3 regions of the Phytomonospora sp. NPDC050363 genome follow, and region 3 is predicted to be linked to each of the others. Evidence: riboswitches for the same ligand, from Rfam matches in the RefSeq annotation. Region 3 holds a riboswitch; each other region holds the start of a gene.
What was found. A riboswitch is a leader RNA that binds a small molecule or an ion and turns the genes downstream of it on or off. The one in region 3 is predicted to bind cobalamin.
Positions count from the first base shown of each region.

Region 1: it holds a riboswitch for cobalamin, as region 3 does, so the genes downstream of both, AB0I28_RS08925 (peptidase) here and AB0I28_RS35345 (ribonucleoside-diphosphate reductase subunit alpha) in region 3, are expected to answer to the same signal.
Region 2: it holds a riboswitch for cobalamin, as region 3 does, so the genes downstream of both, AB0I28_RS03480 (acyl-CoA thioesterase) here and AB0I28_RS35345 (ribonucleoside-diphosphate reductase subunit alpha) in region 3, are expected to answer to the same signal.

Region 1 is NZ_JBFAKK010000003.1:176,541-182,944, forward strand. Features, by position in the region: gene AB0I28_RS08905 (ATP-binding cassette domain-containing protein) at 1-259, opposite strand, end outside; gene AB0I28_RS08910 (CbiQ family ECF transporter T component) at 256-1,386, opposite strand; gene AB0I28_RS08915 (hypothetical protein) at 1,383-2,303, opposite strand; gene AB0I28_RS08920 (cell wall anchor protein) at 2,300-3,709, opposite strand; cobalamin riboswitch at 3,860-3,997, opposite strand; cobalamin riboswitch at 4,079-4,236, shown strand; gene AB0I28_RS08925 (peptidase) at 4,339-5,364, shown strand; gene AB0I28_RS08930 (hypothetical protein) at 5,378-5,854, shown strand; gene AB0I28_RS08935 (enoyl-CoA hydratase/isomerase family protein) at 5,907-6,404, opposite strand, start outside.
Region 2 is NZ_JBFAKK010000001.1:790,958-797,361, reverse strand. Features, by position in the region: gene AB0I28_RS03490 (DEAD/DEAH box helicase) at 1-1,878, shown strand, start outside; gene AB0I28_RS03485 (thioredoxin domain-containing protein) at 1,936-2,829, opposite strand; gene AB0I28_RS03480 (acyl-CoA thioesterase) at 2,894-3,415, opposite strand; cobalamin riboswitch at 3,530-3,672, opposite strand; gene AB0I28_RS03475 (O-acetyl-ADP-ribose deacetylase) at 3,726-4,238, shown strand; gene AB0I28_RS03470 (GTP-binding protein) at 4,227-5,468, opposite strand; gene rpmG (50S ribosomal protein L33) at 5,540-5,704, shown strand; gene AB0I28_RS03460 (SRPBCC domain-containing protein) at 5,828-6,262, shown strand; gene AB0I28_RS03455 (metalloregulator ArsR/SmtB family transcription factor) at 6,249-6,404, shown strand, end outside.
Region 3 is NZ_JBFAKK010000018.1:127,737-134,140, reverse strand. Features, by position in the region: gene AB0I28_RS35350 (ribonucleotide-diphosphate reductase subunit beta) at 162-1,157, opposite strand; gene AB0I28_RS35345 (ribonucleoside-diphosphate reductase subunit alpha) at 1,222-3,573, opposite strand; cobalamin riboswitch at 3,707-3,849, opposite strand; gene AB0I28_RS35340 (MFS transporter) at 4,097-5,680, shown strand; gene AB0I28_RS35335 (ferritin-like domain-containing protein) at 5,830-6,270, opposite strand; gene AB0I28_RS35330 (hypothetical protein) at 6,267-6,404, opposite strand, start outside.

The DNA of each region.
Region 1 (6,404 bases), on a different contig from region 3:
CGACGCCGACGAGTTCGGCGAACTCCTGCGGCGGGTGGTCGGCGGTGGATTGCCCGTCGACGGTGACGCGGCCCAGGAGCGTTCCGCCGGTGAAGCGCGGCACGAGGCCGTTGACGGCGCCGAGCAGCGTGGACTTGCCCGCGCCGGTGCGGCCGGTGACCAGGCACAGTTCCCCTTCGGGGATGTGCAGGTCGACCTCGGCGAGCACGGGCCGTTGGGCGTCGGTGTGGAAGAAGGTCACGTTCTCGAAGCGGATCACGCGGGCACCTCGCGGGCGGTGGGTTCGGCGATGCCCTGCGTGAGGTCGGGCGGCGGCGCGAGCCACGCCGGGAGCACGCCGACCAGGATCGCCGCGGCCGGCAGCAGGCCGACCTCGGGCCAGGTCAGGGGGTTGAGGGAGGGATAGAGGTTCGCCGGGTCGACACGGGTCGTGAGGTACATCAGCGCACCGGTGGCCAGGCCGGAGGCGGCGACGGTGAACTCGCCGGGCCGCCAGCGGTCGGGGCGGTAGCGGCTGCGCCGGACGCGTTTGCCGCCGATGACGAAACCGGTGGTGGCCACGGCCAGGCCCGCCAGGAGCATGGGTGCTCTCATATATGGCGGGGTCGAGGCGTCCATGACCCCGTACAGGCCGGCGCACACCCCCAGCAGGCCGGTGACGACCAGTGACCCGGTGAGCAGGCGCGTCCCTCGCGGCACCCGCCCGGTGCGCCCGTAGCCGTGCGAGGCCATGGCGGCGGCCAGCGCGAGCGAGCGGTTGAGCGCGTCTTCGAGGACGGGTATGAGGATCCCGCGCAGCGCACGCAGGCCCTTCTGCCCGCCGGCTCGCAGGCGGCGGGCCCGCCGTACGCGTATGACGCTCTCGACGAGCTGCGGCGCCACCGTCAGCGCGACCACGACGGCCGTGCCGATCTCGTACAGGGCACCGGGCAGGGCTTTGAGCATGCGTTTGGGGTTGGCGAGGGCGTTGGCGGCGCCGACGCACACGACCATCGTCGCCAGCCGCAGTCCGTCGTAGAAGCCGCCGAGGACCTGTTCGACGGCGACCGCGCCGAACAGCCGGATGCCCGCCGCCCACTCCGGCAGCGGGATCTCGGGCAGCGTGAACAGGATGATGTCGCCCTGCCCGCCGCCGAAGACGATCCGGAAGACCACCCGCATCGTCACGATGAACCCGGCCAGGTACAGGTACATCCGGAAGGCCAGCGCCCAGGGCGCGTCACCGCGTCGGCGCACGACGACGTAGCCGCACACCGTGAGGATCATGACCAGCAGGATCGGATTGGTGGTGCGGCTGGCCGCGGTGGCGAGCCCGAGCGACCACAGCCACCACGCACCGGGGTGAACGGTGCGCGGCAGCGGTGGCCACAGTCCGGCGAGGCTCAACTCTCTTGGCCGCGTCGGGCGTGTTTGCGGCGCCAGGCGACCGCTCCGCCGCCGACGGCGAGCAGCGCGACCACGGCGATACCGGCCAGGGTGCTGCCGGGGATGCCGCGGCTGGTCGCGTTCGACGCGTTCTGCATGCCGTCCTCGCCGACCCCGGTCCAGCCGGGCGCCTCGGTGGGCAGCACGGCCGTGCCCGGGGAGGACTCGACGGGCGCGGACGGGCCGGTGCTCGCGGAGGGAGCGCCCGACTCGCCGGGCTTCTTCGGGGCGCCGGGCTCGTCGTCGCCGGGTTTCGCCGGATCACCGCCGCCGGGGGAGCCCGACCCGTTCGAGCCGGAGCCGTCGTCACCGCCGTCGTTCCCGTCGTCACCGCCACCGTCGTTTCCGCCGGTGGGCGGCGGCGCGGGCCGCACCGGGGCGATGCGCGGCGCCGGGTTGCTCGTCGCCGACTTGTTCTTGGAGAACGACCAGCCCTCGAAGCTGCCCTGCGGCGGCTTGCGGTTCATCACGCCCCACTGGCTGTAGGTCCAGTTCCCGCCGTTGGGCGAGTGCCAGTAGCTCCAGTAGGCGGTGGCGGGGGGAGTGTCGATGCACGGTTCGTCGGCCGCTCCCGGCTTGCCCTCGATCCGGCAGACGAAGGCCTCGCCCCAGCGGTTGGTGCCGGTGATCTGGATCCCGGCGTTCTTCAGCGCCGCGTGCCCGGTCGCCTGATCGCCGGGGGCGCAGCGGATGATCGTGGTCCCGCCGAGCTCCTGGAAGTCGATGACCACCGTGACGCCGGTGGCGTCGGGGCAGTGGCCGGGCGTGCCTTTCGACCCGTCGACCGCCGAGGCCGGCGATGCCGCGACCGCCGTGCTCAGCCCGGCGAGCAGCGCCACGGCGGCGAGCGCGTGGAGGATGCGTCGGGGGGTGCTCATGATGTTTGCGCCCCCTTGCGCTTGCGGGCGGCGAGGAACAGCACCGCGCCGCCTGCCAGCAGGATCAGCGCGGCACCGCCGAACATGAGCAGGCTCGAACCGGTCAGCGGGAGCTTGCCGTTGCCGCCGGGGCCTGGGGGGACGCCGACCGTCGTCGTGGTGGCCGGAGTGGTGACCGGCGCCGAGGAGGCCGGGTCCGTGGGGGTCGGCGTGGCGGTCGCCGTCGGCGAGGAGCTCGTGGGGTCCGTCGGGCTCGGCGAGTCGGAGCCGCCGGGGTTCGGGTCGGTCTTGCCGATCTCGCCCAGCGGGACCTGCGCGAGCACCAGCAGCGCCTGCGGGGTGGCCCGGCGCCAGGTGTCGCGCTGGAGCGGGTCGAGGCCGTTGGCCTTCGCGTCGGCGAGCAGCTCGTCGTTGTAGGCGATCGTGCCGACGTCCTCGCTCGCCGCACCGGCGTCGGCGGCGGTGATCTGGCGCGCGGCGACCCACGCGGCGGCCCGGTCGGCCTCCGCCTGGTGCCCGGTGGCGGCCAGGGCCTGTCCGGCCAGGCCGGTGGAGTTGGCGTTGGACGCCTCGGTGGGACCCGAGCCGCCGAACTCGCCGTCGGCGCGCTGGATCTCCTTGAGCCAGTCGCCGCCCTTCTTCGCGGCCGCGGCGGCGCCCTCGGCACCGTCCCCGGCGGCGGCGAGGAGCGCCTGCACGGCCATGCCGGTGGAGTCGGGGTCGAGGACCGGGTTCTCCTGCGCGTCGCAGTCGCCGTTGACGGTCGTGCCGCCGAAGGCGTAGGGGTACAGGCGGAAACCGCCCTCGGAGCACTGCTGGTCGATGAGGAAGTCGACGGCGCTCTGCGGCACGTCGCCCGAGCCGGCCAGCCCGAGGATCGCCAGGGACTGGTCGAAGGTGTTGCTGGAGTCGCTGCCGTCGGTGACCTTGTTCTTGACCCGGCCCTCCTCGGGGCCCTTGTCGGCACCGGCGACGAGGTCCAGGACCTCCTGGCGCATGTCGTAGTCGCCGAAGGCCTCCGGGTCGGCGTCCGAGATCGTGGCGGCGTACAGGACCTTCGCGGCCGCGCCGGCGATGCGCTGGCCCTTGGTGTCCCACAGGTCGAGGGAGAAGTACTCCCAGGCGCGCTCTTCGAGGGCGGCGGTGATCTTGTCGGCGGTGGCCTTCTCGACACCGGTGGCCTTCAGGGCGATGAGGGTGTCGATCGTCAGCCCCCAGTCCGTGGTGCCCCAGCCGGTGGGGATGTGGCCCTCCGCGGTGATCTCGCCGGCCTGCCAGGTCGCGGCGTCGCGGGCGGCGGCGGTGTCGGCCAGGGCGGAGGGGGACATGGCCACGGCGGCGGCCACGAGTACCGAGGCTCCCGCTCCGAGGATGGCCAGGGTTCGGCCGGATGGTCTGCCGGGCATCGGGGGCACCTTTCAACGCGCGAGGGGCGGTCGGCGTCGGGGACCCGGAAGGGCGGTGGAACGAAAGAACCCCTGGCGCATCCGTGACGAATGCCGCAGGGGCCCGAAAGACTCGGCTACCGGGCTCCACACCGCAGACCATGACAGTGAGAAGCAGTGCACGCGTACGGCAGGTGTTCCGACTTGCGGCTCTCGCCGCTCACGGTTGCAGGTCAGCGCCGGATTCGCACCGGCTTCCCCTTGTCGCACACGCGATTCGATTGTGTCGCCGGCTCATCACCGGCGACCGGAGTCTACTGCCGGCGACCGCCCGTGCGCCAGCTCGCCAGAGCGATACGGCACACATTCGGGCCGTGCCCTCAGGCCCGTCTTGACACTCCCCGTGCGGCTGTCCATACTGCCTGCTGCAACTCCAATGAGGACGGTAGCGGGGGAAGTCCGGTCGAAATCCGGCGCTGACCCGCAACGGTGGGCCGCGGTCGCAACCGCGGCGAGCCCGAATACCCGCCCGTCCTGCTTCGCCCATTTCCCGTCGTGGTCCGCGGGACGGCGACCGGATGCTCAGGCGCCCCCAATGCCCGTGACGACCGGTGCGCGGTCCCGCATACCGGAAAGGCGTAACCACGCCCATGTCACACCGCCTCTTGCCGCGCGCCGCCCTCATCGGCGGACTCGCGCTCGCGGTCCTCGCCGCCACGCCCGTCGCGGCATCGCCCCCCACAGTCGACCGCGGTGAGGCCGCCGCCGGCTGGCTCGCCCGCCAGATGGTCGACGGCGAACGCTTCGAGACCGTCTTCGACGGCGTCGCCTACCCCGACCAGGGACTCACCCTCGACGCCGTGTTCGCCTTCGCGGCGACCGGGACGGCCGACGACCACGCCGACCGCGCCCTCGACTGGCTCGCCGAACCCGGCGTCACCGGCGGCTACGTCGGCGAGGGCACCGAGTCCTACGCCGGCGCCACCGCGAAGCTCTCGCTGGCCGTCCAGGTCCGCGGCGGCGACCCCAGCACCTTCGCCGGCCTCGACCTCGAAGCCCGCCTGCGCGCCCTGGAGACGGCCACCGGCCGCTTCTCCGACGCCTCGGCCTGGGGCGACTACAGCAACGCCTTCAGCCAGTCGCTGGCGATCCTGACGCTCGACCGCACCACGACCGGGGCGCCCTCGACGGCGGTCGGCTTCCTCGCCGGCAGCCGCTGCGCCGACGGCGGCTACCCGCTGCTGTTCGGAGAGTCGACCTGCACGAGCAGCGTCGACGCCACCGCCTACGCCGTCCAGGCGCTCCTCGCCGTCGGCCGCTGGCCGGACGCCGGCGCCGGACTGCGCTGGCTGGCGAGCGTCCAGTCGCCCAACGGATCCTTCAGCGACCTCGGCGTCGAGAACGCCAACAGCACCGGCCTGGCCGCCCAGGCCCTGCTCGCCGGCGGACGCCTCGGCGCGGCGATCAAGGCCCGCCAGTTCGTCAAGACCCTCCAGATCGACTGCACCGGAACCATCGCCACCCGCGGCGCGATCAACCTCAAGGCCGGGCCCTTCGACCCGTCGACCGCCAATCGCGCCACCGCCCAAGCCGTCCTCGGCCTCGGCACGACCAGCCTCGCCGACCTCGACGCCGACGGCTCGGCCACCGGCGACCCCCTCCTGTACTGCCACTAGAAGGAGCACCGACATGACCCTGTCCACCCTCACCCGCCGCGCGGTGCTCCTGCTCGCCGCCGCGCTCGCCTCGGTCGCGCTCATCGCCGCCGACCCGACCGCGCGCCCCGCGCACGCCGCCGCCTGCGCCGGGACCACCGGCGTCACCGTCGTCGTCGACTTCACCGCGTTCGGCGGAAGCGTCGACACCCGTTGCGCGCTCGGCGATCCCGCCACCGGACTGGAAGCCCTCGAAGACGCCGGGTTCGTCATCACCGGCACCCAGCGCTGGGGCAAGGCCTTCATCTGCCGCGTCGACGGACTGCCGCTCCCGGCCGCCGAGGCGTGCGTGAACACGCCCCCCGCCTCGGCCTACTGGTCGTACTGGCACGCCGCCCCGGGCGGCACCTGGAGCTACAGCACGAGCGGCGCGACCTCCTACAACCCCGCGCCGGGCTCGGTCGAAGGCTGGGCCTTCGGTTCCGGCGGTCAGCCGACGGTCGCCCCTTAGCGACGACGGTTCCCGAGTGAGACGGCCCCGGCGGGAGCATCCCGCCGGGGTCTCACGCCAGCCCGAGCTCGCGGTCCCTCGGCGCGAAGCAGGACGCGACGAACGCGGGGTCGGCCATCGGTGGACTCCAGCGCGGATCGCGGTCCTTGTCGATGATCTGCGCGCGGATGCCCTCGGCGAGGTCATGGGTGTGCAGCAGCGCCGAGGACAGGCGGAACTCCTGGTCGAGCGCGGCCTCAAGGCTCGGCAACGCCGCCGCCGAGCGCACCGACCGCAGCGTCACCGCCAGCGAGGTCGGCGACTTGCCCTCGATCTCCTTGGCCGCCGCCCGCGCCGCCGGGTCGGGGTGGGCGCGCAGCCGGTCGAGGATTTCATCGACCTCCTCGGCGGCGTAGCACTCGTCGATCCAGCCGCGCGCCTGCGCGAGCTCGCCCGGCGGGGGAGGGGTGCCGAAGGCGGGCACCCGGCCGTCGGTCAGCGCGGCGGCGAGCTCCGGGAAACGCGCCGTCGGCATGTAGTGGTCGGCCAGTCCGGCGTAGATCGCGTCCCC
Region 2 (6,404 bases), on a different contig from region 3:
GAGGACACCCCCGTCGCCGAACGCCGCGCCAACGCCCTCGCGGTCGACTCGACCCTGCTCGCCGAACTCCTCGGCGAGGTCAAGCACACCGAACTGCTCGACCCGGCCGTCGTCGCCGAAGCCTCCGGGTGGCTCCAGTGGACCGGCGCCGAACGGCTCCGCGACGCCGAGGACGTCGTCGAACTGCTGCGCGTCGTCGGCGACCTGTCCGCCGAGGAGATCGCCGCCAGAGGCGCCGATCCGGAATGGCTCGCCGAACTCGCCGACGCCGGGCGGGTCGTCGCCGTGCCCGTCGCCGGGGACATGCGCTGGATCGTCGCCGAGGACGCCGGGCGGTACGCGCAGGCCCTTGAGGTCGCCTTCACCGACGTCCCCGAAGCCTTCCTGGCCCCCATCGCCGCCCCCTGGGGCGACCTCGTCTCGCGCTACGCGCGCACGAACACGCCCTTCACGACCGCGGCCTGCGCCACGCGTTTCGGTGTCCCCGAGGAGAAGGCCGAGCCGGTGCTGCGCGGGCTCGCGGCGGCCGGTGCCCTCGCGCACGGCTCCTTCACCGAGGACGAGCCGCAGTGGTGCGATGTGGAAGTGCTGCGGCTCCTCAAGCGCCGCAGCCTCGCGGCACTGCGGGCCGAGATCGCGCCGGTCCCACCGAACGCCTACGCCCGTTTCCTGCCCGGCTGGCAGGGCGTCGGAGCCGATGCGATGGGAGTGGACGCGGTGGCGGCGGCCGTCGAGCAGTTGCAGGGCGTCGCGGTGCCCGCCTCGGCGCTGGAACGCCTCATCCTGCCCGCCCGGGTCGGTGACTACACGCCGGTCTTCCTCGACGAGCTGACGTCGTCCGGTGAACTGCTGTGGGCGGGATCCGCCTCGATCTCGGCCAATGACGGCTGGGTCACCCTCGCCTACGCCGACTCCGCCGAACTGTTGCTGCCCGAACCGAACCCGGAGGCGGTGTCGAGCGATCTGCACGAGGCCGTGCTGGACGCGCTCGGCCAGGCCAGGTTCTTCCGCGACCTCTCCGAGACCGTGGACGCCGAGGACGACGCCACCCTCGTCTCGGTGCTGTGGGACCTGGTGTGGTCGGGATGGATCACCAACGACTCCCTGGCACCGTTGCGCACGCTGCTGTCGGGCGCGGGTGCGCACAAGTCCCGGCCGAGCCCGCCGCGTTCGAGACGCGTGCGACCGGGTTTCCCACTGGCCCGCCGGACCGGCCGCGTTCCCAGGACGTCTCCGCCGACGGCGACCGGTCGCTGGCAACGGCTTCCCGAACGCGACACCGACCCGACCCGGCGTCTGCACGCACGGGCGGCCGCCTCGCTGGACCGGCACGGCGTCCTCGTCCGGGAGACGACCGTCGGCCTCTATCCGGTGCTCTCGGCCATGGAGGACAGGGGCGCGGTCCGGCGCGGCTACTTCGTGGCGGGCCTCGGCGCGGCGCAGTTCGCCGAGCCGGGCGCCGTCGACCGCCTGCGCGCGTGTGCGCTTCCCGGCGGGGACGAGATCGTCGTGCTCGCCGCGACCGACCCGGCGAACCCCTTCGGGGCGGGCCTGTCCTGGCCGGACGCGCGGGAGACCGTCGCCGACGGCAGCGGAGGGCACCGGCCCGGTCGCCGCGCGGGAGCGCTGGTGGTCCTGGCCGGCGGCGAACTCGCGCTCTATGTCGAACGCGGCGGCCGCACAATGCTGTCGTACACGGAGGACGAGCGCGTGCTCGGCGCGGCGGCCGTGGCGCTGGTGGACACCGTCCGCCGCGGTGGGCTCGGATCCCTCGCGGTCGAGCGCGGGGACGGCGAACCCGTCGCGGGGACGGTGCTCGGCGCGGCCCTGGCCGCCGCGGGCTTCCGGGAGACACCGCGCGGCCTGCGGCTGGGTTAGGGGCGAGTCGGTGGGTCACCGAGGGCTGCGGCTCCCACGGGACCCACCGGTCAAGCCCTAGGCGGCGGCTTCGAGGGCCGTGACGAAGTTGGTCATGTCGGCGACCGGCGAGCCGCCGATCGTGGCGGTGGGAACCGCGCCGACGCCGGACTCGGTGGTGCCGGTCTCGACCCAGTCGGCGTACTTCGTCGTGCGCACGCAGTCCGCGAACGGGTCCGCGAGGCCGATGGGGGTTCCGCCCTGGACCAGTTCCTCGTCGGAGAGGCCGGGGCCGCCCTCGACGGGCCGGCTGGTGAACAGGAAGTCGGCGTAGGCCTCGAACTCACCCTGGTCGGCAGCGCACACCGACGCCGACGCGGCCCTCGTCGAGTACTCGTCGGTGGACATGGAGTCCAGGAAGTTCAGCGGGTGGTAGACGACCGTGATCCGGTTCGCCGCGGTGAACTCTCGCAGTGTCTTACCCGCGTTGGCGTGGAACTCCCCGCAAGGCGGGCACTGGAAGTCCAGCCAGATCTCGACCTTGACGGGACCCTCGCCGACGACGACGCCGTGTCCTTCCACCGCCGCTGTGGGCGCGCCTCCCCCACCGCTGCGCTCGTCGGCGCCGCCCGACCACAGTGCGACGCCGCCGATGATGAGGGCGGCGACCAGGACGACCGCTCCGACGACCGCCCCGACGATCAGGCCGGTCCGCTTCGGTGCGGCCGGAGGCAGCCCGGGGCCTGCGGGCCAGCCCGGCTGTCCGGGGAAACCCTGCTGGGGCCCGGGTGGGTAGCCCGGCTGGGGCTGGTATCCGGGCGGGGGCGGCTGTGCGGGCCAGCCGCCGGCCTGCGGCTGGCCTTGCGCGGGAGGCTGCTGGCCCCATTGCGGCCCGGGCTGTCCCTGCGGCGGGGGCTCCTGCCCGTACTGCGGATAGGGCTGTCCCTGCTGCTGCCATTGGGGATCGGTCATGGCGGGATCTTAGTTGCCCCGGGCGAACCGCCACGACCCCACCGTCCGGGGCGGACCGGTCCCCTCAAGCCTCGGCTGCGTCGCGAAGGGCGGAGCGCAGGGCGAGCCGGTGCGTGCGACGGATCTCGGCCTCCCGCGAGCGGCGGACGTCGGCGTCCGAGCCGATCACGAGCGGCGGGACCGGGCGAGGGCTTCCCGTGTCGTCGACGGCGACCATCACCAGGTGGGCGGTGGCCACGGTGGTGGCGGGCACCGACTCGTCCCAGCGGTCGGCGGTGACCTTGACCGCCACCTCCATGGAGCTGCGCCCGGTCCAGGTGATCTGGGCGTCGACGTGCACGACGTCCCCGACCCGCACGGCCACCAGGAAGGCCGTCTCGTCCATGGAGGCGGTGACGGCGGGTCCCTCGCTGTGCCGTGCGGCGACGACGCCGGCGACGGAGTCGATGAGCTTGAGGATCACCCCGCCGTGCACGGTTCCCATGAGGTTGGTGTCCTGCGGGCCCATGATGCTCGACATGGTGACCCGGGAGGCCGAGGGCGGACGCGCGGTCCCCGCGGCATCCGGCCGGTCCAATGTGGTCATGCTCGTTCCTTCCCTCGCGAACGGACGCCGACCGTCGAACGAGGGCGGGACAGGGCACGAGGGGTTCGCGCTCCCGTTCGGCCCACCCGCGAGACCGGCGGTCACCGCGCACGCGGTCGCGCGCGGGGCGCGGGCAGGTATCGGGCTCACGGCGCAATGCGCGTTGACCGTTGCGGGGCAGCCCCGGACTTCCACCGGGTTCCCTCTCGGCGCCGGGACCGGGCGGTCGCCGGCGCACCAGCGCCATGATCAGGTTAGTCGCGCGGGGCCGTGGGAGCATGGTGCCGTCCATCACGGTGAGGAGGCAATCGTGCGCGTGGAACTCGTACAGGGCGATATCACCGCGGAGAAGACCGACGCGATCGTCAATGCGGCCAACTCCTCCCTGCTCGGCGGCGGAGGAGTCGACGGCGCCATCCACCGCGCCGGAGGCCCCGCGATCCTCGCCGAGTGCGAAAAACTGCGGCGGTCGCGGTACGGCAAGGGCCTGCCGACCGGCGAGGCCGTCGCCACGACGGCGGGCCGACTACCCGCCCGCTGGGTGATCCACACCGTCGGCCCCCACTACTGGCCCGACGAGGACCAGACCCACCTCCTGCGGTCCTGCTACGTGCGCGGCCTCGCCGTCGCCGACGAGCTGGGCGCGCGCACGATCGCCTTTCCGCTCATCTCGGCGGGGATCTTCGGCTGGCCGCCCGACGACGCGATCCGGGTGGCCCTCGACGCGATGGACACCACGCCCACCTCCGTCGAGAGTGCCCGGCTCGTCCTGTTCGACGAGGAGACCTTCGAACTCGCCGGGGACGTCCGCTCACGGATGTGACGGGAAGCAGCCGGCGAAGGGGTCGCTCCAAGCCCTGCGCGCATCCTCGCCCTCCGCGAGTTCCAGGTCGGTCAGCAGGCAGTCCTCTAGTCGCACCCGCAGCTCGTCGACGTCGAAACCCTCGCCGATGAAGGCCAGCGAGTTTCCCCGGTCGCCGTAGTAGGGGTCCCAGTCGAGCGCGGCGGCGACACGGCGGACGGCGCTGTGCGCTTCCCGGGATTCCACCGGGACCGCGTCGAGCCACGGTCCCAGAGAAGCCATGGCGATGCCGCCGCCGGCGGCTTCGAAGGCGACGACGGTGTCGGGCTGCGTGGCCAGCCAGAGGTGTCCGCGTGCACGGAGGGCCGAGTAAGCGATCTCATCCAGGCGCGCGTGCAGCCGCTCGGGGTGGAAGGGCCTGCGGGCGGCGAAGAGCATCGAGATGACCCCGCAGTCCTCGAAGGGTGCGTGCACGCCCAGGGTGAGCCCGGCGAGCGCGCGGGCCGGGCCCGGCGGGCGTCGCGGGTCGTGGCGGCCGGTGCGCAGGATCGCGGCGGCCAGGCCGTGGTCGTCGGAGGGTTCGGGGTGGGCGGCCCAGGGTGCGAGCCTGCGGGCCAGCACACCGAGGCGGGCGGTTTCGTAGGCGCCGCCGGCGGCTTCGCCGTGAAGGAGGACGGTGTCGGCGTACTCGATCTGGCGGACGACGACCTCGGCGACGCCGCGTGTGTCCTCGACGGGGGTGCGGCGGCGGCGGGCGATGTCGTCGACGCTGCTGAGGTCGCCTCGGAGGCTGAGAGCGTCGAGGACAGTGGTGCAGGAGTCGACCCGGATGACCTCGGCCGCCGGGGTGCCGTCGACGTGGAGGTGGGCGCAGGCTTCGGCGACGGATTGGGGTTCGACGGTCTCCGGGAGCTCGACGAGCAGTGGCCTGCCGGGGTGGTCACGGGCCAGGCGCATCAGGACCGGCACGAGGTCCTCGCGGATGGCGCAGGTGCCGCAGCCGTGGGTGAGGCGGGTCTCCCCTTCTTCGAGGATGCCGGAGGAGTCGCGGATCCGGCGGCGGACGACACCGTCGGCGAGTGCGGTGAGGTCGTGGCCGACGAGGAGCAGTTCGGGTTCGGCGTTCAGGAGGCGGTCGGCGACGGCGGTGGTGGCGTGGGCGTGGAAGCCGGCGAGGACGGTGACGGGGGTGCGTGTCACGGGGGTGGGGGTCGTCGGCCGGGGCGGGGCGGCGGGTCCGGTGGTGGTCATGCGAGCCTCCTGGGAATAAGCAGGTATTGATAATGATTATCATTATGCATAGCTTTTCAAGGAGGGTGACCATGGCTTCTGGTGACATTCGCGCGATCGTGAAGCTCCGCAGCACCGCGGGGACGGGCTACACCTACGTGACACGCAAGAATCGCCGCAACGACCCTGACCGGCTCGTCCTGCGCAAGTTCGACCCGCGCCTCGGCGGGCACGCCGAGTTCCGCGAGGAGCGTTAACGCGCGAACGGGGGCGCCGCTTCCCGGCGGCGCCCCCGCGAAAGGACGCGACACTTGCGGATCAACATCGCAACCTGTAGGTTGCCATAGATGGCAACTGAAAGGTTGCGAAGGAGGGTGGAGATGGTCTCGGATTCCATCGAACGCGTGGTCGTGCTGCGGCATCCCGTCGAGCGCGTATGGGCGGCACTGACCACGGCGGAGGGACTCTCGCGGTGGTTCGGCTCGGTCGCCGAGATCGACCTGCGCCCCGGCGGGCGGGCGTTCTTCCGCTGGGACGAACTGGACGAGGAGTCCGTCGCCACGATCGAGGTCGTCGCGCCACCGCACCGCTTCTCGTTCTGGTGGCGCGTCGAAGGCCTCCCGGAGGCGGACGCCCCGCGAACACTCGTGGAGTTCACGCTGGAGCCGGTGCCCGAAGGCACCAGGCTGCACCTCGTGGAGAGCGGATTCACGCGGGCCGCCGAGGACGTCGCCCGATCCGCCCACGCGGCGAACAGTCAGGGCTGGAACGAGGAGCTGGCCGACCTGGAGAGCTACCTCGATGCGGCCGTCTGACGCGGAGGAACGGGCCGTCGCGGTGTTCACGGCCCTCACCGACCCGACACGGCGGGCTCTGCTGGACGAACTCGCCCGCGCGGGTCCCGCGACCGTCACCGAACTGGCACAGCGGCTGCCGATAAGCCGCCAAGCGGTCGCC
Region 3 (6,404 bases):
GGTATGCCCGCGCGACGGCGTCCACAGTGTCCCGAAAACGCTTCGCGAGGCTGTGACCTGCGCCGACATCGATGGGACTGTCAGGACCTCGACAGCCGTCTTGACGCGGAATTGACGCGGCGGCCCGCGCGCGGGTCGCGCGCGGGCCGCCGGAGCGTTTCCTAGAAGTCCTCGTCGAGGCTGACCTGACCCGACACGGCGACCTGGTAGGCCGAGACGCGCCGCTCGAAGAAGTTCGTCAGCTCCTGCACGTCCTGCAGCGCCATGAAGTCGAAGGGATTGGCCGACCCGAACCGTGCCGGCATCCCCAGGCGCGCCAGCCGCTGGTCGGCGACGTACTCGAGGTAGTGGCGCATGTCGGCGGTGTTCATCCCCGAAAGGCCCTCACCGCACACGTCGGCGGCGAAGTTCGCCTCGCAGTCCACGGCCTCCTCCAGCATCCTCGTGACCTGCGCGGTCAGCTCCTCGTCGAAGAGGGCCGGCTCCTCGCGGCGCACGGTGTCGATGACGCTGAACGCGAAGTTCATGTGCATCGACTCGTCGCGAAAGACCCAGTTCGTGCCCGTCGCCAGACCGTCGAGCAGCCCACGCGAGCGCAGCCAGTACACGTAGGCGAAGGCGCCGTAGAAGAACAGGCCCTCGATGCACGCCGCGAAGCAGATCAGGTTGAGCAGGAACGAGCGCCGGTCGGCGGCCGTGCTCAGCTGGTCGAGACTGTCGATCGAGTCGATCCAGCGGAAGCAGAAGTCGCCCTTCTCCTTGATCGACGGGATGTGCTCGATCGCCGAGAACGCCTGCACCCGGTCCTCGTGGTCGGGCAGGTAGGTGTCCAGCAGCGTCAGATAGAACTGGACGTGCACGGCCTCCTCGAACAGCTGCCGCGACAGGTACAGCCGCGCCTCGGGGGCGTTGACGTGCTTGTACAGGTTCAAGACCAGGTTGTTGGCCACGATCGTGTCGCCCGTGGCGAAGAAGGCCACGAGCCGTTTGACCAGGTGGTACTCGCCCGGAGTCAGCTTGGCGAGGTCGGAGACGTCGGCGGCGAGGTCCACCTCCTCGACCGTCCACGTGTTGCGGATCGCCGCCCGGTACTGCTCGTAGAAGTCCGGGTAGCGCATCGGGCGCAGGGTCAGGTCCATGCCCGGGTCGAGCAGCATCTGCTGGTTTCGCTGGTGGGGGACGGTCACCGGTGTTCCTCTCTGACGTCGTCGTGGTGGGATGTCACTGGCACGCCTCGCAGACCTCGGGGTTCTCCAGGGAGCAGGCGACGGCCTCGTCGGCGGTGAACCGCGGCAGCTCCACGATCGACGCCGGACGCTCGGCGGCCACCGTGGTCTGCTGGATCCGCGTCGCCGGACGGGAACGCAGGTAGTACGTGGTCTTGAGGCCCTCGCGCCACGCGTAGGCGTACATCGACGACAGCTTCCCGATCGTCGGGGCGGCCATGAACAGGTTGAGCGACTGGCTCTGGTCGATGAACGGCGTGCGCGCCGCGGCCAGGTCGATCAGTGCCTTCTGCGGCAGCTCCCACGCCGTGCGGTACAGCGATTTCAGCTCGGCGGGCAGCCAGTCGAAGTCCTGTACCGAGCCCTCCGACCCCAGCAGCGCCCCGCGCGTGGCGTCGTTCCAGCGCCCGAGCCGCTTGAGCTCGGCGATCAGGTACGGGTTGACCTGGAGGAACTCGCCCGACAGCGTCTCGCGCTTGAACACGTTGGACACCACCGGCTCGATGCACTCGGCGCTGCCCGCGATCGCCGCGATCGTCGCCGTCGGGGCGATCGCGATGAGCAGCGAGTTGCGCAGTCCGGTGCGGGAGACCTTGGCGCGCAGAGCATCCCACCGCTCCGGCTGGGCGATCACGGCCTGCGGGAAGTGGTCGACGTGCAGGACGCCGTCGGCGGCCCGGGTGTCCGGGTACGACGGGTGGCGGCCGAGGCGCTCGGCCAGCTCGGCCGAGGTCTCGTAGGCGGTGAGCGCTATCTCCTCGGCGATCCGCGTCGACAGCTCCTTGGCCGACGGCGAGTCGAAGGGCAGCCGCAGCTTGAAGAAGACGTCGGCCAGCCCCATCACGCCCAGGCCCACCGGACGCCACTTCCGGTTGCTCGCGCCCGCCGGGTCGGTCGGGTAGTAGCTGCGGTCGATGGTCCGGTCGAGGAACCTCACCGCCGTGCGGACCGTGCGCGCCAGCGCCGCGAAGTCCACGCCATCGGCCGCGACGTGCTCCGACAGGTTGATCGAACCCAGGTTGCACACTGCCGTGGTGTCGTTGTCGGTGACCTCCAGGATCTCGGTGCACAGGTTCGACAGGTGGATCACGTTGTTCTCGCGCGCGGTCTGGTTGCTCGCGCGGTTGGCGGCGTCCTTGAAGGTCATCCAGCCGTTGCCGGTCTGCGCCAGCGTCCGCATCATCCGCGCGTACAGGGTCCGCGCCGGGACCGTCCGCCTCGCCAGCCCGGCCGCCTCGGCCTCGGCGTAGGCGGCGTCGAAGCGCTCACCCCACAGGTCGGTGAGCAGCGGGACGTCTTTCGGGTCGAACAGCGACCAGGGCGCGTCGGCCTCGACCCGGCGCATGAACTCGTCGGGGACCCACACGGCCAGGTTGAGGTTGTGCGTGCGCTGCGCCTCGTCACCGGTGTTGTCCTTGAGTTCGAGGAACTCGTCGATGTCGGCGTGCCACGGCTCCAGGTAGACACAGGCCGCGCCCTTGCGGCGGCCGCCCTGGTTGACCGCGGCGACGGAGGAGTCGAGCGTCCGCAGCCACGGGACGATGCCGTTGCTGTTGCCGTTGGTGCCCTTGATGAGCGAGCCGCGCGAGCGGACGCGGGTCCAGGAGACGCCGATGCCGCCGGCGAACTTCGAAAGGCGCGCGATGTCGGTGTAGCGGCCGTAGATGGCCTCCAGCTCGTCACGCGGGGAGTCGAGGAGGAAGCAGGACGACAACTGGGGGTGGGCCGTGCCGGAGTTGAACAAGGTCGGCGAGCTCGGCAGGTAGGCGAGACGGCTGGTCAATCCGTAGAGTTCGGCCGCCTCCTCCACCGTCGAGGACAGGCCGGCGGCCACACGAAGCAGGAACCACTGCGGGGTCTCGATGACCTTGCGGGTCGTGGGATGGCGCAGGAGATAGCGGTCGTAGACGGTGCGGAGCCCAAAATAGCCGAAGCGGTCGTCGGCGGCGTCGTCCACAAGGGAGTTCAGTGCGGCGGTGTTCGCCGCCGCGAAGGCCGCCAGTTCGGTGTTGTGCAGGCCCAGGCGGTGTCCCTCGGCGACCGAATCGCCGAAGGAGCGCAGCCCGCCGCCGGCCACCTCGTCGTGGATCACGTGCGCCAGCAGCCGCGCGGCCAGCCGCGAGTACTGCGGGTCGGTGCCGATCAGGGCCGCCGCGGCCCGGACGGCGAGTTCGAGGTCCTCGGCCTCGGTCGAACCGGGCGCCCGGCCGGTCTCGACGGCGCGGACGACTCGCGCCGGTTCGGTGTCGGGCAGTCCCTCGGCCGCCACGAAGATGCGGGTGTGGAGGGCCGGTGCCGCTTCGGCGGTTCCGGCGTCCCCGGTGAAGCTCACGGTGGTGATTGCCATGACGAGACGGCCTCCTCGCGTACGTCGATCCGATCGCTCTCCGGTGGACGCGGACGAGGCGGACGACGCACGCCGGGACGGGCGCACGCGTTCGCTGCGGTCCTGTCCACGAGACCGGGGAGCGGCACGCGCCGTCGGCGCGCGCGCCAGCGGCAGGTCTCCGGACTCGCGGCGGGGCCGCTCACCGTTGCGGGACAGTCCCGGACTCTCACCGGGTTCCCTGTTGCCTCACGGGAAGCAGGTGGCTTCCCGTGAACCGTTGGCGTGGAACAGACTACATGTTGGGGTAGTGGGAAATGTGGACCCCAAGATGTTCGGGCGTGGCGCATGTGAGGTAGGGCGCCAAGGGGTTCCAGGAGGCCCGCTTCGGTGCCGCGCGGGAGGGCTGGTGGGGCCGGGGACGGGGTGTGCACAGAGGACGGTGGCGCACCCGCGCCGAGAATTTCTCCGCGCCGGATGTCGAGAAGTGATCACCCGCCCCGACAGATCGGTGACACCCGTCCCGCATTCGGAAAGGACGCTCATGAACGACTCGATCCCGGCGAGGGCCGGCCGGCGCGAATGGATCGCGCTGGCGGTGCTCGCCCTGCCGACGCTGCTGGTCTCCATCGACGTGTACGTGCTGCTCCTCGCCCTGCCTCACATGACGGCCGACCTCGGCGCCGACGGCGTCGAGCAGCTGTGGATCACCGACGTCTACGGTTTCATGCTCGCCGGATTCCTGATCACCATGGGCACGCTCGGCGACCGGATCGGCCGGCGGCGGCTCCTGCTGATCGGGGCCGCGGCCTTCGGCGCCGCCTCCGTCGTGGCGGCCTACTCGGTCAGTCCGGCGATGCTGATCGGTGCCCGCGCCGTGCTGGGCGTGGCCGGCGCCGTTCTCGCGCCGTCGACCATGTCGCTGATCCGCACCCTGTTCCGCGACGCCCGCCAGATGGGGCTGGCGATCGGGATCTGGGGCCTGTGCTTCTCGGCCGGCGCGGTGATCGGGCCGCTGGTGGGCGGCGCGATGCTCACCCGGTTCTGGTGGGGCTCGGTCTTCCTGCTCGGCGTGCCGGCGATGGCGCTGCTGCTCGTGCTCGGCCCCATCCTGCTGCCCGAGTTCCGCGCGCCCGGAGGCGGGAAACTCGACCTGGTCAGCGTCGCGCTGTCCCTCGCGGCGGTCCTGCCGGCCGTCTACGGGCTCAAGGAACTGGCGCACAACGGCGGGAGCCTGCCCCCCATGGCCGCGCTGGTCGTCGGGGTGCTGTTCGCGGTCCTGTTCGCCCGCAGGCAGCGGCGCCTGGAGCACCCGCTGCTCGACCTGCGGCTGTTCGCGAACCGTTCGTTCAGTACCGCGCTGGGCGGCACGCTGTCGGCGACGCTGCTGATGGGCGCGCTCATGCTGTTCATCACGCAGGACCTGCAATTGGTCGAAGGGCTCTCGCCGTTCGAGGCGGGCATGTGGATGATGCCGGCCGTGATCGCCAACGCCATCTCGTTCATCGTGTCGCCGCTGCTCGCCAGGCGGTTTCGGCCGGCCTACCTGATCGGCGCCGGTCTGGCGGTCTCGGTGACCGGGCTGGTCATGCTGACGCGGACCGACACCACGTCCGGGCCGCTCGTGCTCGCGGCCGGGTTCACGCTGATCTTCCTGGGCTCCGGGCCGCTCGTGACGCTGGGCGTCCAGCTGATCATGGCCGCCACGCCGCCGGAGAAGGCGGGCTCGGCCGCCGCCCTGAACGAGACCGGCGGGCAGTTCGGTTTCGCGTTCGGGCTCGCCGCGCTCGGCAGCATCGCGGCGGCGGTCTACACCGCGCGGTTCACGCCGCCGGACGGAGTGACCGAGGCGGCGGCGGAGCAGGCGAGCGAGAGCCTCGCCGACGCCGTGGTGGTGGCCGGGGAACTGCCGGCCGGGTTGGGGGAGGCGCTGCTGGCGCCGGCACGGGAGGCGTTCGTGAGCGGACTGCACCTGGTGGCGGGGATCAGCGCGGTGATCCTGGCGGTGGTCGCCGTGGCCATCGTGCGGTTGCTGCGGGATGTGCCGCCGACCGGCGCGGGGGCAGGCGCCGACTCCGCGGTGCGCGCGAAGGGAGAGGCGGAGACGGTGTCCGGGCAGCCGGGCTGATCGAGATGGAGCCTCGTGGATATGTCACAGGCTGCGCGTAATGTGAATTCTGGGGCCCCTTTGGGTGTGCTGGGGGAGTGCGCGTTTCGTTCGAGCGCGCGCTCCTTCGGTGTGCCCGGACGGCCTCCGCCCCGCCCGACCCACGCCCCTCAGGCCCCCGGGAAGGTCGCCGCCGCCTTCTGCTCACCCCGCCACCGTCGCCACACCGCCGCCCGCGTCGCCGCGTTCGACAGCCCGTCGACGGCGTGCCGGCGGTCATCGCCCGCTGTCGCCGATACGACCGTCCGCCAGGTCGCGGCGGTCGCGTCCTCCAGCTTGGTCAACAGCGCGACGGCCTCGCCTTCGTTCGTCAGCGGATCGACGACGGTGTAGGCCGCCTCCGGCGGCGGGGGCAGCTGCCCGAGCCCCGCCATGTACTCCGTCAGCCGGTCGCGCAGGTCGCGGTGGGTGTTCTCCGCATCGGCGGCGATGTCCAGGGCGGCCTTGTCGCCGAGCTCCACACCGGCCCTTCCGTAGGCGTAGATCAGCGCGTACTCGGCGGCCAGACCGGCCGCGAGGCCGTCGGCGGGCGCGGGCGTGGGTTCGTTCATCCGAGGAGCTCCCAGTGTGCGGCGCGGCACGCCGCGATCGAGGCGAGCAGCCGGGCGGCCTGGGGTTCGTCGCTGGCCACGCACTGCTCGACGGCTTCCTTGCGGGCCGCCGACTCGGCCTTCCGCAGCGACTT